3 regions of the Vibrio sp. A2-1 genome follow, and region 3 is predicted to be linked to each of the others. Evidence: predicted binding sites of a transcription regulator. Region 3 holds the regulator's gene; each other region holds the start of a gene.

Region 1 (6,730 bases), on a different contig from region 3:
TGGAGTTTCGCGTGCAACCATGTACAGATTGCTGAATAAGCATGGCCTGATTTCTGAAGGTGTTGTTTAGAGCTCTCTATTCATTGATTCTATCCAGTTAATGTAAATATAAGAGCCACGCATGATGCGTGGTTTTTTTATATCTATTGCTACAACTTCTCGTTGATCGTTGACTGCTGACAGATTGAGCTATTGGAGGCTCGGTCTTTAAGAGAGATGTTCTGTGATTTTATATAATCATAGTGAATATGTTATATATAAAGTGATATGCAACTGATATTTTGGGTGAATCATTTGTTTTGAAATTGTTAATCAATTATCGGTTGAATAATATACTCACTTGGTTAGACTTTAACCGTGAAAGCAATAGCTTAACAGAGACTTATTTGCTTTTATTATCTCATTTCTTTTTGGATTTTTTAGTTAGTTTGGAGGCGCAAATGAAACATTTCGATTTTATACAGCATATTTGCGCGTCGTTTGATCCGTGTACTGACATGGTGACTGTTATGTCACAAGCATCAGCCATGGCCGATCGAAACACCCAAGATAAACCTAACTAATAGATCCGTACCCTTATTTGGCTGCGGAAAAATAGCAGCTAAGTGAGAAGCCCTCATACTATCTAACACGCTATTTTTCCTCAGTTTATTTTACAACTGGAGAATTATTATGCGTCACTCAGTATACTTAAAACTAGCAACAGTCCTTATCCGTGCAGACCTTCGTCGTGAAGAACGTGAATGGCAACGAAAAGTTCGTCGTAGTTCATACGATCTACCATGGAACAATACTCACTTATTGAGAGATATTGGCCTTGAAGCCGATGGTCGACCAATTGGTTTTTCTGAACCTGAAGTCGTTACGATTGAACGTCGAGTTCGTCATCTTCGTCGAGTCTTAAGCGCGCGAATACCGACGTAATCTTGTGGGGTGATAGCGCCTTTCACCCCTTAAGATAAATATCAGTGATAGTTGTGGCGTCGAAAGTGCAAGCTTTTGAACTAAAACAGGCCAAAGAAGAGAAGCACTTGCTTCTCTTTTTTGCTTTTTTAAGCCGTTATGTGTGCTTTTTTAAGTCGTTATCTAGTAAAGAAAAAGAGTTCTACTACGCTTTATAGAGCAAGGGAGGCTGGCTATGCAAAAGCATCAATTAGACATGTGGTTACATGGAGAGCACAAAGACTCTTATCAAACACCGAAGGTATACGTTATTGGCTGTTCCGATATCTCGGAATATCTATTAGCAGTGGAATATAAACACAAGCTAGAACCGGTAAAGCAAGACGGTGAGCCGCTTCATTTTGGATCCTTGGATCAAGTGAAAGAAGAGTTGCTCCGGCTCGGTTTTGAAAAGGCGTATCTTCGCTTACACAACGCCTATGATGAGTTTGGTAATGAGCCGAGCCAAAGCTACTGTGATATTGAACTGGCGCTTAAACCTCATTAGAGAGCATTTGTAGCTAGAGATTGATTCTAGTTACTGGCGGTTTGTAACATACTGATAGTTTGGTCCATCTATGCTAGATAAAAGCTCTATGCGTAATGAGTTGTCAGTAATTTATGGGTGAATTGAGTCCGTAGATAGAAACCACGTGGCTTAGTCTTGATAGGTTTTCCACTTGCACCGTAAGCTTCTGTTAACACGCGACTGTTGGCCGCTTTTGGTCGCAAATGCAGTGCTTCGCCGTGTCTTGCTGTTATCTGTTCAACATTACCCAACACGATCAACTCCATCAGTTCTTCCCAGTCTCTTTTCAGGAGTTCGTTTTCAGCTAGGCTTGGTGTCCAGAGTAATGGGGAGCCAACATGCCTTTCTGCCAGCGGGATCTCTCTTTCTCCCTCAACTGGGATCCACAACACTTTAGACAGCTTGTTGCGAACGTGACTGGTTTCCCAAGTTATGCCTTGCACGCCCATCAATGGAGCGACACAAACAAAGGTGGTTTCGAGTGGCTTTCCAGAGTAGCCAATCGGGATGCTTTTAAGCTCGATACCGAGTTTGGCAAAATCTTGTTCTGGTTTACTGCCAGCGGGCGCACCCAAGTGCCATTCCAATAGCTGTCCAACCCAGCCTTTATCACGCTTGAGGTCGTTTGGCATCACCATCTCAGCTTCATCGGCGAGCTCTTTAAAGGTCATTCCGGCGATAGCATACGCTCTGTCTAGCAGCTCTTGTTGTGTTTGTGGTTCTGGTTTCATAATAAAAGACATGATCAAAAAAATGATTTTACCAGAAGTTATCACCATATGACGACTGGTTAAGAAATGATCTCCTTGTTAGGGAAGGGATCAAACTCATGGTTATCCACAGGACATAAAGGTAATTAATTGAAATATTAATTTAGTGGATAAATAAACAGGGGTTTATGGTGGATTAAATGCTTGCCAAATGGGGTTCAAAATGAATCTTTCGCTTACTAGTGTGGATAAACATCGGAGTGGTTGATCTTTAACCACGTTCTGTTTTTGAAAGATCTTTTACTTTTCTAATGTTTTTAAAAATGAAATTCTAACTCTAATTAATTGATTTTTAATTAAATAAATTGTATTTACTCGACTTGGTGTTTTTGATGTTGATGAATCTATGGATTAAAAAAAACGATTGCGGGTAATTCTTCACATAGTTATTCACAGAAAAGGTGAATAAATGTGGTCTATGTCTCACTCTTGTGTGGGTAACTAGAATTTGAGCAAAACTTATCCATATTCTTAGTTAATATTCATAAATATAGCGCTTGTCACGTCACTAAGTTTGCTCCGATTGGGGATATGTGGAAAAATCAGAGTAATTAAAAATTTAGATAGAGGTTGGCCAGTGATAGATGGCGATGGTTACCGATTAAATGTTGGTATTGTAATCTGTAACAACCATGGTCAGGTCTTCTGGGCTAAACGATACGGGCAACATTCATGGCAATTCCCTCAAGGGGGAATAGATGAAGGTGAAACTCCGGAACAGGCAATGTACCGCGAGTTGTATGAAGAGGTTGGCCTTACTAAAAAGGATGTAAAGATCGTCGCGACAAGTCGTCATTGGTTACGCTATAAGCTGCCCAAACGACTGGTTCGGTGGGATTCTAAACCTGTCTGTATTGGACAAAAACAGAAGTGGTTCCTTTTACGCTTAGATTGCGATGAATCGCAGATCAATATGCAGCGTGGAAGTACACCTGAGTTTGATGGTTGGCGTTGGGTGAGTTACTGGTACCCAGTTCGACAAGTTGTTTCTTTCAAGCGAGATGTTTACCGTCGAGCGATGAAAGAATTCGCATCTTTAGCAATGCCGTTTAAAGAGCGAAAAACAAAAGGAAAACGCAAATTGCGTAGAGGTTAAGCATGCTCAGTCAACTAAGGGAAATAGTTGAACACGTATCAAGAGTTGAAGATGTGTCGACGGCTCTTGATATTTTGGTTAAAGAGACATGCAGTGCGATGCAGACGGAATGTTGCACCGTGTATTTGGCAAATAATGATATGCAGCGTCTTGAGTTGATGGCAACTCAAGGCCTGATCTTCAAAGGCAATAGCATTCACATTGGTTTTGACGAAGGTCTGGTTGGCCTTGTCAAAAGAAGTGCTGAACCTATCAACCTTGCACAAGCGTCTGCTCACCCTGCTTATAAGTTTTTTCCAGAGCTTGGAGAAAAGGTTTATCACTCTTTTCTCGGCACTCCGATTATCCATCGTAAGCAAGTGCTTGGCGTATTGGTCATTCAACAGAAGTCTCCTCGTTTATTCAGTGAGATGGAGGAATCCTTCCTTGTCACACTCTCAGCACAACTTGCGGTCATTGTGGCGCACGCTCAAACTCAAGGCCATTGGCTTTTAGAGCAACAGAAGCTACCTAAGATTAAAGGTATTGCAGCTTCATCGGGCGTTGCGATTGGTGATTTATGGTGGGATAACACTCAGCCTGAACTCACCGATGTTTATCCAGCATCGACGCTTAATGTTGAAAGAGAGCATGAAATGCTGGCAGTCGCCGTCGAAAATGCTCTCAATGACTTTAAGCGAATGCGAAAGCGCCTAGACAGTGAAATCAATAAAGACGCGTTGGCGATCTTTGACCTGTTTACTCACTTACTCAACGATCCAATGTTGCGTAAGGATCTTAAGAGCCAAATCCAGAAAGGCGATAAAGCCGATTGGGCATTAAGGCAGGTTGTTGAGAGTTACTCGAATCGCTTTGCTCGTATGTCAGACGTGTACCTTCGTGAGAGGGCACAAGACATCCGAGAGCTTGGTCAAAGATTGCTCTATTTCCTTCACAATTCTGAACATGAACTTCGCACGCTAGATAAGCCAATTATTTTGGTGGTTCGAGAGTTAACGGCTTCGGTATTGGCCTCTATTCCCAAAGAAAAACTTTTAGCTGTTATTTCTTTGGAAGGGGCGGCGAACTCACATGCCGCGATTTTATCTCGAGCTTTGGGTATTCCTTCTGTTATGGGGGTTAACCTAAATCTTGCGCAAGCTAATGGTAAGCAAGCGATTGTCGACGGGTATAGTGGCGAGATCTTTATTGAGCCGACTCAAAACCTGCTCAAAGAATATCAAGGGCTGATTTTAGAAGAGAGTGAGCTCTCTTCTATGGTCAATCGAGAACTATACTTACCGGCAAAAACGCAAGACAACCAGCAAGTCGAGATCCTGCTTAATGCGGGCTTGAGTGCCGACACCAATATCGCTATCAACCAAGGCGTTGATGGGGTGGGTCTGTATCGAACCGAAATTTCTTTCTTGTTGCAGCAGAGGTTTCCGTCAGAGGACGAACAATTCAAGCAATACCGTTCAGTACTCGCGAGCTACCCTGAGAAGCAAGTGGTGATGCGTACACTCGATATCGGTGGCGATAAGGCCTTACCTTATTTCCCTATTGAAGAGGACAACCCATTCCTTGGTTGGCGTGGTATTCGTTTTACGCTCGATCATCCTGACATCTTTATTATTCAGTTACGTGCCATGCTACGTGCGAGCTGTGAAAGCCATAACTTGAGTATTTTGCTGCCGATGATCTCTGGTGCGCAGGAACTGGATGACGCGCTACAACTTATTGAACAAGCGTATGACGAAGTGCATGAGCTTGATAACCGAGTGCGTATGCCTCGCGTTGGTATCATGATTGAAGTGCCATCAATGCTTTACATACTGCCGCTGATTGCTGATAAGGTCGACTTTGTTTCAGTCGGTACCAACGACTTAACTCAATATTTATTAGCGGTTGATCGGAACAATTCACGAGTATCCGATGTCTATGAATCAATGCACCCTGCGGTGATCATGGCATTAAAACAAATTCATGATACTTGTAAGCAACATCAATTACCTGTGTGTATTTGTGGCGAGCTAGCCGGTGATCCTATGGGCGCGTTGTTACTGATTGGGTTGGGGTATGAGACGTTAAGTATGAATACCTCGAATGTCGCGAGGACTAAATATTTGATTCGCCAATCTAACTTGAGTGAATTACAGGATTTGGCAAATAGAGCGCTTTCAAAACCATATGGTAGTGACATCTATAGTATGATGCTGAACTATTTCGAAGAGCGTGAATTTACAGGCTTCATTCGAGCAGGTAAAAAATAGGATTTAACGTGTCATATGAACTGATAGGCTTGTTAGCGGGCCTTGGTGCTATTGTTGGTGTTTTAGCGGGCTTGCTAGGCATTGGTGGTGGTTTGCTGGTCGTTCCTGCCTTGCTATTTTTGCTTCCTAAAGCGGGTATTCCTCAAGAGTTTGCGATGCAAATGGCATTGGCAACCTCGTTATCAACCATTATTGTTACCTCAGGGTCGTCTGCGATTAACCATTTAAAATTGGGTAATGTGGAGCTTTTTGTCGTTAAGTGGTTGATGCCTGGCGTGGTGATTGGTGGTTTCCTAGGTTCTTTTGTCGCCGACGTTATTCCTGCTCAATATCTGCCAAAAGTCTTTGGTGTGATTGTCTTAGTATTGGCGTTGCAGATGCTGTTGTCGATCCGCTCTAAGAGTCAAAAGTCGATGCCGGGTTCAGCTAAAACCATGTTATGTGGTGGCGGTATTGGTTTGGTTTCAAGCTTGGCTGGTATTGGTGGTGGTTCTTTATCGGTGCCTTTCCTTAACCATCACGGTGTGGAAATGCGCAAAGCTGTAGGCTCATCCTCTGTATGTGGTTGTGTTATCGCGATTTCGGGAATGCTAGGCTTTATTTGGCATGGCTCTTCTGTCGATGATCTTCCGGCGTATAGCTTGGGTTATGTTTATCTACCGGCTTTGATAGCGATATCTTGTACCTCAGTACTGACCACACGAGTTGGCGCTAAACTGGCCACTCAATTGCCAACCCCCGTGCTGAAGAAATTCTTTGCGGTATTTTTAATGTTTATAGCAGCCACTATGCTGCTGTAGTGTCTTTTCTGTTAGCTGTTGAGTTAACCGTTATTCAATTTTAGATAGAGAGCCAAGTATGTCTCAGGGTTTTATCGAATTCCCAAATATCGATCCTGTTCTTATTGAACTAGGACCAATCTCAGTTCGTTGGTACGGCCTAATGTACCTTGTCGGTTTTATGTTTGCTCTTTGGTTAGCAAATCGCCGAGCTGATCAACCCGGTAGTGGTTGGACTCGAGAGCAAGTATCAGACCTACTGTTTGCTGGCTTTCTAGGTGTGGTGCTTGGTGGTCGTATTGGCTACGTACTTTTCTACAACTTTGGCCTTTTCATTGATGATCCACTCTACCTATTTAAGG
Region 2 (6,730 bases), on a different contig from region 3:
GATAGGTGAAAAAGTAAATAAAACAAAGGGCTGCGATTATGCGGCCCTTTGTCGTTGTTGTTTGTGATAAGCGTTTATGCCAGTGGTTAAGCCGCTTTGATGTGCGTGGTAATGTATGGTTGCCATGCTTGTTGATAAAGCTCTAAAGATTGGCGTCTTAAGCTATTAATTTGTGCCGCTTCAATGTCATTGATAGGGCGTTGTTCTGCAATTGCGTGACGCTCAATGCCTTGGATGATTTCGTAAAGCTCGTGCTCAGGGCCACTTTTCACATCAGCAATCGCTTTTAAGTGAAGTTGAACCTCTGCAATGATGTTGGTCTTTGGCAAACGAACCAACAAGTTAAGGTCACGGTAACCAGAGTCGGCTGGTGATTTAAACTTGTTTTTCAGCTTAACAACGTCTGCTTCACGGCTTAGCGCTTCGTAAACTTCAACCAAGCTCTCTACATCGTTCGCGATGATAGTTGCACGGGCTAAGTCCGTAATTTTTGTCACATCACCATCAAGCTCAAGGGCGATTTTTTCTTCTGCACGAGCTTGAGATTTAACGCCAGCAAATAACGCTTCAGAATTGGTGAGTAGGGCAGTACTTTTACAGATAGTTTCTAGTTCAGCTTGGCCTTGATGCGCTTTGCTGTACAGAATATCGAAGTCGGTGTAAGGCTGAGTCGGGCGTGAGTCGAAGGCTTTGATGCCGTAAAGGCCGCTCAAACTATGACGGAATACGTTTGATGAAACTTGGTTTTGCGCAGGGGTGCGCGTTTGATCAGTCGAACTTGTTGAAACAGGTGCTGCTGCGAATGCAGGCGCTCGGCTCAATACCAATAGCATTAGGGCCGTCGTACGGAGAAATACACTCATTCAAACTCCAAAATACAAGGTTACAAAAACGGGTAGTCAAAAGGGGTAACCAGTAACGCATAAGAGTAAAAACAGCTTAACTAAACTCACTACATATTAAATGGGGCTAGCTAAGACAGAAACCAACTCTAACGTTTAATATTGCTTTAAAATGTGAAGATATAGACAAATAATCCAACCGTTAGTTCCGCAATTATCAGAACTTTGAACTTAGCCAGTTTCTGATTTTATCGAAACCAATGTGGTACTTTAAACCAAGCTAAGGTTGCTCTTACCTCTCTATACTGTACCCTTGTATTATGACTGTTTAACATGAACGAAAGATGAATAATCCTGAATTTTGGCACAATAAATGGGCAGCCAACCAAATTGGTTTCCACCTCGAAGATGTAAACCCACTTCTGATTAAATTTTGGGAAAAGACTGAGCCTAGCTACGAGAAGAGTGTGTTTGTTCCACTTTGTGGCAAAAGTGAAGATCTGATTTGGCTAGCTTCAAAGCATGAAGATGTTCAAGGTGTCGAGTTAAGCCAGATAGCGGTTCGCGCATTTTTTGCAGAGCACCTTTACACCCCGACTGTGACTCAAATCAGTGGTCAGCACGAGCTGTATCAATTTGATGAACTGAACATCTACACGGGTGATTACTTCTCAGCGCCAATCCAGCCTGTCGATACCATTTATGATCGCGCGTCTTTAGTCGCATTGCCTGAAGAGATGCGAGTGCAGTATGTAGAGCGTTTGAAACAACGACTGAAACCGGGTGGTAAGATCCTTCTAGTAACTCTGGATTACGACCAAAACGAGATGGCAGGGCCTCCGTTTAGCGTACCTAAACTAGAGATTGATCAGTTGTTCGCGGGATACAAAATCACATTGTTGAATCAAGATATTGCAGACGATGAACATCCGAAGATTGCCAAAAAAGGCTTGTCTCGATTTAGTGAAGAAGTGTACTTGATTGAGTCAGACGCTTAAGCGCAGTGAACTCTCTAGCGAAAAAACCGCTTCAATAAAAAAGATAACACCAACAAAAAGACGGGCTCGATAGCCCGTCTTTTTTATTGTTCAGATTTGAAGTCGTGATTGTTCAGATGCGAGAACGTAATGGTTCAGATCTGAGTTAGTCGTTACTAATTAGTAGTCATTAGCTAGAAAATGGTAATTAACAGCTAGTAAATCACTTTTACTTTAGACGCGCTCTCAATTGCATCTTCAATCGCTGTCTCAGTGCTGTTACGACGAGTAAGCGCCACACCTAGACGACGGCGACCATCGATATCAGGCTTACCAAACAAGCGAACTTGCGTTTGTGGTGCGTCTAGAGCTTCTGTAAGACCTTCAAAACGAATATTGGTTGAAGTGCCTTGACCAAGGATAACCGCTGATGCACATGGACCGTATTGCGTGATTGATTTGATCGGCATACCAGTAAAGGCGCGTACGTGCAGTGCGAATTCCGATGAGTCTTGAGACATCAGAGTCACTAAGCCAGTATCGTGTGGGCGAGGGGACACTTCGTTGAAGATCACGTGGTCGCCTTTAACAAACAGCTCGACGCCGAAGATACCGTGACCACCTAGTGCATTAACCACTTGTTCAGCGGTGTATTGCGCGGTTTTAAGTGCATTGTCTGACATGACTTGTGGCTGCCATGACTCACGGTAATCACCATCTTCTTGGCGGTGACCGATAGGCGCACAGAAATGAACGCCATCAACAGCGCGAACGGTTAGAAGCGTAATTTCGTAATCAAAGTCGATGAAGCCTTCAACGATTACGCGACCCGCGCCAGTACGACCGCCTTCTTGTGCGTAGTCCCAAGACTTTTGAATGTCTTCTTCTGTTTTGATAACGCTTTGGCCTTTACCTGAAGAGCTCATTACTGGCTTAACAACACAAGGCATGCCCACGAATTCAACAGCGGCAGCGAAGTCTTCAAAGGTGTCTGCAAAGCGGTAAGGAGAAGTGCTCAGCTTTAGCTCTTCTGCAGCTAGGCGACGGATACCTTCGCGGTTCATCGTTAGCTTCGTCGCATTTGCAGTGGGAACGACATTTAAGCCTTGCGCTTCCAGCTCTACCAACTTGCTAGTGGCAATAGCTTCAATTTCAGGAACCACATAATCTGGTTTTTCAAGTTCAATGACTGCTTGCAGTGCATTGCCGTCTAACATGTCTAATACATGACTACGATGTGCAACTTGCATTGCGGGTGCGTCTGCGTAACGGTCACATGCAATAACTTCCAAGCCTAAACGTTGGCACTCGATAGCAACTTCTTTGCCGAGTTCACCTGAACCTAATAGAAGTACACGAGTAGCATTTTCACGAGTAGCAGTACCAAACATAGAAATTCCTTCCGATCTTTTGAGCGATTGATTGAAAACGGGGTGATCATACTTATTTCAATGATAAAAGCAAACGTTTGCGCAAGTTGTTGCGTTAATTACAGGTATAAAAAAAGCAGCCTCGTTAAATAGGGCTGCTTATTTAAAATTTTGTTAATTAGATGTACTTAGATTGCTAAGTAAGTCACTGGAATGTCGGGATTAATCGCTTCTAATGTAGATTGCGTATCCGCTAGGTGACTGATGCTACCTTCGGCAATTTCAACCAACGCTGCACTTTCAATCTGTTCAAAATCGAAGCCAGCCAGTTTAAGTTGAATCAACGCCACTTGTAGAGGAGGTAAGCTCGGGTTGAACGCTGCATTTTCAGCGTAAGCACCGGTGAAAACCTCACCCGACGTCAATTGCAGTGAAACACCACTTAGGTTTTTGGTGTAAGGAGCATGGCTGCGGTTTAGTGCTGCTAGCGCTTCTACAACAATAGGCGTTGTTTCTTCAGTCGTGTGCTTATGATCAAGCTTGGTCATTAGGCCAGTCGTCACACCTAAGTCAGCAGGGCCGAATGAGTCTGGCAGGTATTCTTGCAGAGACATTTCATCACGTTGTGGAAGCTGAACCTTAAGCTCTTTCGCTGTGGTCAGTTCGTTCATGAATTGACGACAGTGACCACAAGGGCTGAAATTGATTGTGATATCAGAGATACCTTGCTCGCCTTTCATCCAAGCGTGGCTGATTGCAGATTGCTCAGCGTGTACTGTTTGGCCAAGTTGAGCACCAGCAATTTCAAGGTTTGCACCAAAATACAGAGTGCCAGACAAACCACGCACGATTGCACCAACATAAAAGTCAGATAGCGGAGCGTAAGAATAGGCTGCGGCAAAAGGAAGTAGCGCAATACGTAGCTCGTCATCCGCTAAACCACTCGCTTGCAGTAGGCTAGCAAATTGTTCTGGAGACAATGTCGCGTCAAAGTTGTCTGCTAATACGATGTCACTCAAAAGTGCTTTGATTGCTGTTGGAGCACTTTCCAGCGCCAGGGTAATACGACTGTTCATGTTGAATCCTTAATTGACCTTAGGCTTTAATTCTATGCAATGCTCAGGAATTTTCTGTGACTTTGATCACTACTGCGTTGTTGTTGTTACATTGGTTTGCATAATTAGAGTGAGGTCACAGATGAAATCGATTGCAAGAGTAAAAACTACCATTGATATCGCACTTATTGCTTGAAATTGAGTTCGGTTTGTCACGTATTGATGAATAAATGAGAGAAAAAAGCCCAAGCTATCACTGAAATAATCAGGTTATGCTTGGGCTTATTGATATCTGTAACGCTTAAAAGTCGCGAACCAGTGAGTTTAGCTATTTACCAACTCATCGATTAGAGCGCGTATAAACTGTAATCAAAGTGGTTAAGAATAGAACCAAACCACGAGCGAAAATATACTCGGTGCAATGATTGAGGTGATAACCCCACAAAGAACCAATGCCAACGAACTGAATGCAGCATCTTCCTGATTCTTTTCAGCACAGGTCGCAGTACCTAAAGCGTGAGACACGGTACCCATGGTTAAACCACGCGCGATAGGGCTCTTAATGCCAATGAGATTGTAGATTGGGTAAGCAAAAATTGCCCCAAACAGACCAACAATCAATACCAGTATTGCCGCAATTGCTGCTTCACCACCTAAATGGCTCGACACTTCCATAGCAATTGGCGTGGTGACTGACTTACCTAATAAACTCGCAATCAAAGTTAAGTCCGCTTTAAAAGCCACTGCGATTAATGCTGTCGTTGTCATCGACATCACACTACCTAGCGTGCAAGCAAAGGTGATGATGCGCCAGTTGGCTCTGATTTGAGGTAGCTGTTCGTAAAGCGGATAAGCAAGGGCAACAACCGCAGGCTGCAGCATGTAGGTAATCCAGGTGTTGTCTGCATAGTAAGTCTCAAACGGTACTTTGAAGAACGTGAGTATCGGAATGATGATACCAATGCTGATCAGCAGGGGATTACACAGCGGTGAGTTTACTTTTTGACTTACCCAGCGAGCAAACAGGAATACCACGATGGTGAGTAGAATCCACATGATCAGTTACCTCTCGAAAGCAAGCGGTCTAAAAACCATGATAAGGACACCAACACCAGCAACGTGCCACCAACGGCGCTCGCCATAATTGGCAATGCGTTCGCGATGAGCATGTCGAAGTGATCCATCAACCCAACACTGATCGGAACAAACAGTAAGATCATTAGGCGGATAATCAAGCTTGCACCGGGTTGTACCCAGTGCGAAGGAACAATACCAATCACCATGGCGGCAAACAGAATCAACATGCCAAAAATACTGCCTGGGATTGAGGTATCCAAAAAGTGCTGTAACGCGTTACCTGCTGTAAGTGCACCTATGATTAAGGTGAAGGAGATTAAGCAGTAAACCAGCTGGATCAATCTTTCTTTCAAAGTGTTACGTCTCTTGATAATGGAATTAGCTAGCTAACTTTTCTACGTATTGATAAACCGACTTCAAGATAGCCATTTTCTTCTCGTCGCTTTCATGTTCATGCGCGAGGTTTTCAAGGTTGAGCATGTACTCTTCTAAACGGCTCTCATAAAACTCACGACAATGGTTCGCCCATTTCAATTGCTCAGCTTCGTCGAGCGTCCATGGGAAATGACGAGCACGGTAACGGAACAGTAACGATTTAATACGTTCATCACCGAAGGTGATGTCTAAAGCTGCCAAGTTATTTGGGTCAGTTTCGCGAATGATGTTCATCGCTGTTTTATCAGCAGGTGAAAAGAAACCGTCGTAAAGGTGTGTATCAACATCATCACTCTTTTCGTACTCTCGTTCTTGTGAGTACAGGCCGATCAGTTTTTCGCGGATCTCTGGGTGTTCGCGCAGCAGTGCCAAGTTCTTCAAGCATTGTTGACGATCGATACCGATGGTTTCGGCATTTTCAGCCGTCAGTGTTTTGGCTGGAGCAAGAATAGGGCACTTGTTCAGTTGAACCAATTTAATTGGTACGGGTAGCTCGTCTTCACCCAGTTCACTGCGTTTGGTGTAGAGTCTGTCTCTGAGTTCATCAGCGTCCAGTTCTAACAGTGGGCTTGGATCTTTGGCTAAATCAACCACGATAACGGCATTTTGATTGGTTGGGTGCCAAGCCATAGGCACAATCCAACTTGTGTAGTTGCAGTCACGGCCAAACATGCCCGAAACGTGCATCAATGGTGTCATGTTTACAATATCAACCAGGTCATTCAGCTTACGCTTATGACGCATGTTGTAAAGGTAATCGAACATCTTAGGTTGTGCAGCTTTCAGCTTCTTCGCTAACTCGATGGTCGCAATAACATCGGCCATCGCATCGTGCGCGTTCTCATGTTCAATGCCGTTTGCCACAGATAGGTGTTCTAGTTTGAAGCTTGGATAACCTTCTTCGTTCTCTGGCCAAACAATGCCTTCAGGACGCAGTGCGTGAACAGCGCGCATTACATCTAATAGATCCCAAC
Region 3 (6,730 bases):
TATCTAACGGGTATTGGTAAGAAAGGCTTCATTGCTGACCTAATGCCGAAGTTACCTATCTATGTGAACCTACTGAGCAAAGAAGCTCAGGCAGTCATTGGGGTGGTTCATGACAATACGCGCCCTGCACTTAAGTTGCTGGAACGTGAAGGTTTCACCAACCGTGGCTATGTCGACATCTTTGATGGGGGCCCAACGGTTGAGTGTGATCTAAGAAATATCGAATCAGTGCGTCATGCGATTCGAGCTCAAGTGACAATTGCAGAGCATTCAAGCTCTAAAGACTTCCTCATTGGTAATACCTCGTTTGAGAACTTCCGCGCAGTAGCCGCGAAAGGCGCGTATGACCAAGCTAGCGACACAGTGATTTTATCATCTGAAGTAGCAAGCGCTCTTGAAGTAAAAGAAGGCGAATTCGTTCGCATGTTGGCTCAATAAGAGCGGCGATTATCTGTCGAAGATTTTAAGGATAGAAGTATGACTCAGTGGATAGCAGGACAGTGGGTGGCAGGTCAAGGCGACGCCATGACATCAGTAAGCCCATACAATAATGAAGTCGTGTGGCAAGGCGATAGTGCAACTCCAGCACAGGTTGAATCTGCAGTAGCAGCGGCGCGTGACGCTTTCTTAGTATGGAAAAAGATGAGCTTTGCAGAGCGTGAAGCGATCGTGTTGAACTTTGCTGAGAAGGTAAAAGAGAACAGCGAAGAAATTGCACAGATTATTGCAAAAGAGACGGGTAAACCGATTTGGGAAACTCGCACTGAAGCGGGTGCGATGGCGGGTAAAATCGCTATCTCTATTCGATCTTACCACGAACGTACGGGTGAAGCTTCACGTGAAGCCGCAGGCAACCAAATCGTACTGCGTCATCGCCCATTAGGCGTAATGGCGGTATTTGGTCCTTACAACTTCCCTGGTCACCTACCTAACGGTCATATTGTTCCGGCACTGCTATCGGGTAATACCGTGGTATTTAAGCCGTCAGAGCAGACACCTTGGACGGGTGAGTTTGCGATGAAGCTATGGCAAGAAGCTGGCCTTCCTGCTGGCGTGATTAACCTAGTGCAAGGCGCTAAAGAAACTGGTATCGCACTGGCGGATGCTAAAGGTCTTGATGGCGTGCTATTCACGGGCAGTGCCAATACTGGTCATATCCTTCACCGTCAATTCGCAGGTCAACCGGGCAAGATGTTAGCGCTAGAGATGGGCGGCAACAACCCTATGGTGATCACTGACCAATTTGGTGATGCTGACGCGACGGTTTATACCATTATCCAGTCGGCCTTCATCAGTGCAGGCCAACGTTGTACATGTGCACGTCGCTTGTATGTACCTGTTGGCGAGAAGGGCGATCAACTGCTTGATAAGCTTGTTGCGGCTACCTTGAAAATTCGTGTTGATCAGCCATTCGCTGAACCTGCACCCTTCATGGGACCACAAATCTCTGAAACGGCCGCTAAGTTCATTCTGAACGCACAAGCTAATCTGCAATCACTAGGTGGTGTAAGCCTAGTCGAAGCAAAAGCGGGCGAAGCGGCGTTTGTTTCTCCGGGTATAATCGATGCAACCAACATTGCTGAGTTGCCAGATGAAGAGTACTTCGGCCCATTGTTGCAAGTGGTTCGTTACCAATCGTTAGAGCAAGCCGTTGAATTGGCTAATGACACGCGCTTTGGTTTGTCTGCCGGTTTAGTATCAACAGACGATTCAGAGTGGGAATACTTCGTTGACCATATCCGTGCGGGTATTGTTAACCGTAACCGCCAGCTAACAGGCGCAAGTGGTGATGCACCATTTGGTGGCCCGGGTGCTTCAGGCAACCTACGCCCAAGTGCTTACTACGCGGCGGACTACTGTGCTTACCCAATGGCGTCAATGGAAGGTGGTGAAACTCAACTGCCAGCTACGTTTAGCCCAGGTATTGAGCTGTAGTTTTAGCGCTTAAGCTATAAATTCATGAGTCAAAAGTTTATAAATCATAAACTTATGAGCTCTAGGCTCATGAATAACAGATTCATTGGTTAATTGTGTAATGAGGAAGCGGTGTTATCGCTTCCTTTTTCCATCACGTCCGACACCTAGATTGGGCGGTAGATAATAATAGAACAAGTATGTCACAGGCTGATGGCTGCTGACTTTGTGTCCAGCCTCTCCCTCTCTAATCCAAATTACTAGCTTGCTAGAACCTCTGACAAGGAGTCACCATGACGCCCGATCTACTCTTTAAATCACTATGGGACGATTACATTCACAGGCTTTGCCCATCGGCTGAGAAAGTTCATCATCTGTTGAAAGAAGACGAAGCCCTGATTAATGATCATATTGCACTGCGTACTTTCAATGTTGCACCTCTGGGCATTGAAACACTGGCCAAGCCTTTCCTTGAATTAGGCTACAAGGCGTGTGGCGACTATTTGTTTGAGAGCAAGAAGTTAGTGGCTAAGCACTACGAGCACCCAGACCCAAACCAACCGAAAGTGTTCATTAGTGAGTTGAAGGTAGAAGAGTGTTCAAGTGACTTACAACAGATCGTTGCTAAGTTGGTTGAGCAAGTGGACGCAAGCAAGCTTCAAGGTCATGAGTTCTTGTTTGGTGGTCGCCTTTGGGATCTGAGCTTCGCGGATTTCCAAGTTCTAGCAAAAGAGAGTGAATACGCGTCTTGGTTAGCGGCTCATGGTTACGGTGCAAACCACTTTACGGTAAGTGTGAACCAGCTTAATGAGTTCGATGAAGTACAGACAGTGAATGACTATTTGAGTGATTCAGGTTTCACTATCAATGCATCTGGCGGTCAGGTTAAAGGCTCTCCAGAGGTCTTATTAGAGCAATCATCTACAATGGCAGACAAAGTCCCAGTTTCATTTGTTGAAGGCAGCGAGGTGATTCCTGGTGGCTTCTACGAGTTCGCTAAGCGTTATGCGATGGCGAATGGTGAGCTTTATACAGGATTTGTTGCAGCATCGGCTGACAAGATCTTTGAGAGCACCAACGGTTAAAGAAAGATACGAGCACGGGCTTTACCCTAAAGATGCGGGTACGCTTCGCTTTGAGAGTGTTTGCGCTTGGACGCGGGAGGTGCTCCATTCGCATCTGCTCTCTAGATCTTTATAAAACAAAAAAGCCACCAAATTTGCATTTGGTGGCTTTTAAATTTTTGGCTCAGTTAATCGAGATTAACGAGTGCCGTATACCACGATAGTTTTACCGTGTGCAGAAATTAGGTTCTGCTCTTCTAGCATCTTCAAGATACGACCTACTGTCTCACGAGAACAACCAACAATCTGGCCAATCTCTTGACGAGTGATCTTGATTTGCATGCCGTCAGGGTGAGTCATTGCATCTGGCTGTTTCGCTAGGTTAAGTAGCGTTTGAGCGATACGACCTGTTACGTCAAGGAACGCTAAGTCACCAACCTTTTGGCTAGTTACTTGTAGACGGTTTGCCATTTGCGCTGAAAGGCGCATTAGGATATCTGGGTTCACTTGGATAAGTTGACGGAATTTCTTGAAAGAAATTTCAGCTACTTCACAAGGAGATTTTGCACGAACCCATGCAGTACGCTCTTGGTCTTCTTCGAAGAGGCCAAGTTCACCAATGAAGTCACCTTGGTTTAGGTAAGAAAGAATCATTTCCTTACCTTCTTCGTCTTTGATAAGAACTGCCACAGAACCTTTAACGATGTAGTACAAGGTTTCTGCCTTTTCACCAGCATGAATCAAAGTACTTTTTGAAGGGTACTTATGAATATGACAGTGTGAAAGGAACCACTCTAATGTTGGATCGGTTTGGGGTTTACCTAGAACCATAATATCTTACTTCCTCTGCAGGGTATGCTTGCCGCTTTCCGTATTTTAGCTAAGCCTGGATTGACTTGTAGGATAAGAGCACTCGTTGAGCGCTGCAAGCTATCTTGTGTTTCGTTTAAGAATAGTATCCTTTTTCAGGTACTATTTCTTGATTTTAATCGTGACCAAGCTACGATTTTTTACGCAAAATTGTGCACATGATCACGGTATGAAAAGTAATCAACCAGAATGGTGTCTTGTTAACCTATTTTTCCGGTTTCGATGAGCTGTTGTAGGATGGGCCTTACAATGAGCTCCATAGCAAAACTCATCTTACCGCCTGGCACCACAAGCGTGTTGTGGCGTGACATAAATGAGCCATCTATCATAGCTAGAAGGTAGGGGAAATCGACGTTTTTGATGCCACGCAAACGTATAACAACGAAGCTTTCGTCTAAACTTGGAATCCCTTTAGCGTTCAGTGGATTCGATGTATCTACGGTTGGAACACGCTGAAAGTTGATGTGAGTACGCGAAAATTGTGGGGTGATGTAATTAAGGTAATCATCCATTGAGCGAACAATAGAATCCATTACTGCTTCGCGTGAGTGGCCACGATCGCGTGTGTCACGAACGAATTTTTGGATCCACTCAAGGTTGACGATTGGCACCATGCCGATCAGCAAGTCGACGTGTTGTGAGACATTGATGTCGCCATCTACCACGCCACCATGAAGACCTTCGTAGAACATCACATCGGAATTTTCTGGGATCTCTTGCCATGGCGTAAAGGTGCCCGGCATTTGATTGTAAGGCACGGCTTCATCGAAGGTATGTAGGTAACTACGGACTTTACCCGTGCCTTCATTACCGTATTGACGGAAGAACTCTTCTAATGCGCCAAAATCGTTGGCTTGTGGACCAAAGTAGCTGATGTGCTTACCTTGCTCGCGAGCCTTACGGATCTCGACATCCATCTCTGGTCGAGTGAAGCGATGGAAACTATCCCCTTCAACCCAAGCGGCCTTCACGTCCATCATATTGAACATTTTTCGGAAGGCTTCTGAGGTAGTGGTGGTGCCGGCTCCTGATGAACCCGTCACCGCAATAATTGGATGTTTAGCGGACATGACAACCCTTGTCTTTTGAGTAACTTACTTGTTAGCAATCGTTTACCACTATAACACGGCTCCTTTATGAGCGCAGCCTAGAAGCGTTTTGTGACTTGAATATCAACGGTTTCATGCAGCTCAGAAAACACGATGCTGACTTCCTTTGAGGCTAATTGATGTTTCACTTGATCAATCTTGTTTTGCAGTGAAACCTCTACGTCACCGTAGTCTGTGCCTTCACGCAGCACGAATTCTTTAATGAGGTTTTCCAGCGTTTCTGGCGCAATGTCTTGCCATGGGATGATCATAAATACTTCTCTCTTTTATGTTCATAAATAGGTTTATTGATGTGTTGATTACTGCGTCTAGTGACGTCTACCACTCAGTCCTTAAAAAGGCTCGGCCATTATGCCGAATCTTGAATACTTTCATAGTAGGCGGGTAATGCTTCTTCTAACCAAAACCTTGGTTTGAGCGTGCTACCGGTAATGAACCCCACATGGCCGCCTTTTTGAAACAGGCGATAGTCGATGTTGTCAGGCAACACGAACTTTGGAATTACGTCGTCTGTCATAAACGGATCGTCTTTGGCATGGATGATCTGAGTCGGTAGTTTAATCTTATTAAGTTTAGGAAGCGCTGAGCACTGAGCATAGTAGTCCTGAGCATTCTTGAACCCGTGCAGAGGCGCAGTAATCCGTTCATCAAACTCATACAGCTTGTCTATCTTCTTAATGGTTTCGGCGGTGATACCGAGCTTTTCTTGCAGCAGCTTAATCTTTTTCAAGGCATTCGATTTGAGAGAGTTGAGCAGGTACTTTTTATAGAGCTTAGAGAAACCTCGCTCAATACGACTAGAGCAACAAGCCAGATCAAAAGGTGCAGAGACAATCGTCGCCGCCGACAGCAATGGGTCGTCCGCGTACTCTGCCAAATAGTTCGCCAGCATGTTACCGCCCAAAGAGATACCAACCGCTACCTTAGGGTTATTGGGAAACTGGGCGTGTAGATGTCTTAGGAAAAAGCGTGCATCTTCGACTTCACCTGAATGGTAAGCGCGAGCTAAGCGATTGGGCTTTCCGCTGCAGCCTCTAAAGTGCATCATCACTGATAGCCAGCCATCTTTAGCAAAGGCATTCATCAGTCCGTTGGCATAAGGGCTTTCAAAGCTTCCCTCTAAGCCATGGAATAGAACGAATATCGGCTTGTTACTTCGAGCCTCATTACTTGGGGTGTCACCCTCTGGCGATTCGCTCCAAGCAAGATCGAGAAAGTCACCGTCGGGTGTTTCTAAGGTTTGCCATTGAGGGTCAAACAACGCCTGCTTTCTAATAAATCGTGGCACTAAGGTTTGTAAGTGCGGATTAGATAAACCAGCGGCTGCGGTAAATATTGTCATAAAAACAGTCCATGCTTCTTTTATGGGCTTTGATAAAGTGTTGAGCTTTTAGCGAAACGCCCACGTTTTTATTTGAGCTTGGTTGATTCTCGGTATAAGCGCAAGGGTTTCACTGATACGGGCTACAAAAACAAGGTGTAGGTAACTAGTTGAATATTGTCGAGATTGAGATTCAAACATATTACCAGTCATGCGCGCCACTCCCGTGTGAAAACGAAGAGCGATACTACCAAGGTAAGCTTGGATCTTGATTGAAGATAAGAGAAAGGAAACGCGTTAGGGTTGAGGTGCTGGTTCAGAAAAAGCGTCGTAGAGGTTTTCAGCCCCTAATAAGCGACAGTATTGAAAAGCGAGTGGTGATTGCTGGTTAGCCGTAAGCTGAAGAGAATTAATGCAGTCGACGAGATCAGATTGCTGTTGCTTCTCTAACT

Evidence for each region. Region 3 encodes CRP, which controls carbon source genes, mostly activating them, when cyclic AMP is high. Its sites were predicted from a motif close to TGTGANNNNNNTCACA; they were not measured.
Region 1: rppH (RNA pyrophosphohydrolase) is a predicted target of CRP. The motif match lies at 2,652-2,667, and genes of this name have one in related genera.
Region 2: cdd (cytidine deaminase) is a predicted target of CRP. The motif match lies at 4,370-4,385, and genes of this name have one in related genera.

What each region holds. Positions count from the first base shown of each region.
Region 1 is NZ_JAKKCO010000010.1:45,764-52,493, reverse strand. It holds gene vpsR (cyclic-di-GMP-binding transcriptional regulator VpsR) at 1-70, shown strand, start outside; gene L3V33_RS20890 (hypothetical protein) at 673-924, shown strand; gene L3V33_RS20885 (DUF6482 family protein) at 1,139-1,450, shown strand; gene mutH (DNA mismatch repair endonuclease MutH) at 1,537-2,202, opposite strand; gene rppH (RNA pyrophosphohydrolase) at 2,819-3,337, shown strand; gene ptsP (phosphoenolpyruvate--protein phosphotransferase) at 3,340-5,589, shown strand; gene L3V33_RS20865 (sulfite exporter TauE/SafE family protein) at 5,598-6,389, shown strand; gene lgt (prolipoprotein diacylglyceryl transferase) at 6,448-6,730, shown strand, end outside.
Region 2 is NZ_JAKKCO010000003.1:375,108-381,837, reverse strand. It holds gene L3V33_RS13050 (RelA/SpoT domain-containing protein) at 87-863, opposite strand; gene L3V33_RS13045 (thiopurine S-methyltransferase) at 1,187-1,840, shown strand; gene purT (formate-dependent phosphoribosylglycinamide formyltransferase) at 2,035-3,210, opposite strand; gene cdd (cytidine deaminase) at 3,378-4,265, opposite strand; gene L3V33_RS13030 (LrgB family protein) at 4,623-5,300, opposite strand; gene L3V33_RS13025 (CidA/LrgA family protein) at 5,303-5,674, opposite strand; gene sbcB (exodeoxyribonuclease I) at 5,700-6,730, opposite strand, start outside.
Region 3 is NZ_JAKKCO010000007.1:133,489-140,218, forward strand. It holds gene astA (arginine N-succinyltransferase) at 1-438, shown strand, start outside; gene astD (succinylglutamate-semialdehyde dehydrogenase) at 478-1,935, shown strand; gene L3V33_RS18970 (DUF1338 domain-containing protein) at 2,208-2,999, shown strand; gene crp (cAMP-activated global transcriptional regulator CRP) at 3,177-3,809, opposite strand; gene L3V33_RS18980 (phosphoribulokinase) at 4,049-4,918, opposite strand; gene L3V33_RS18985 (YheU family protein) at 4,996-5,208, opposite strand; gene L3V33_RS18990 (hydrolase) at 5,307-6,299, opposite strand; gene L3V33_RS18995 (TIGR02444 family protein) at 6,576-6,730, opposite strand, start outside.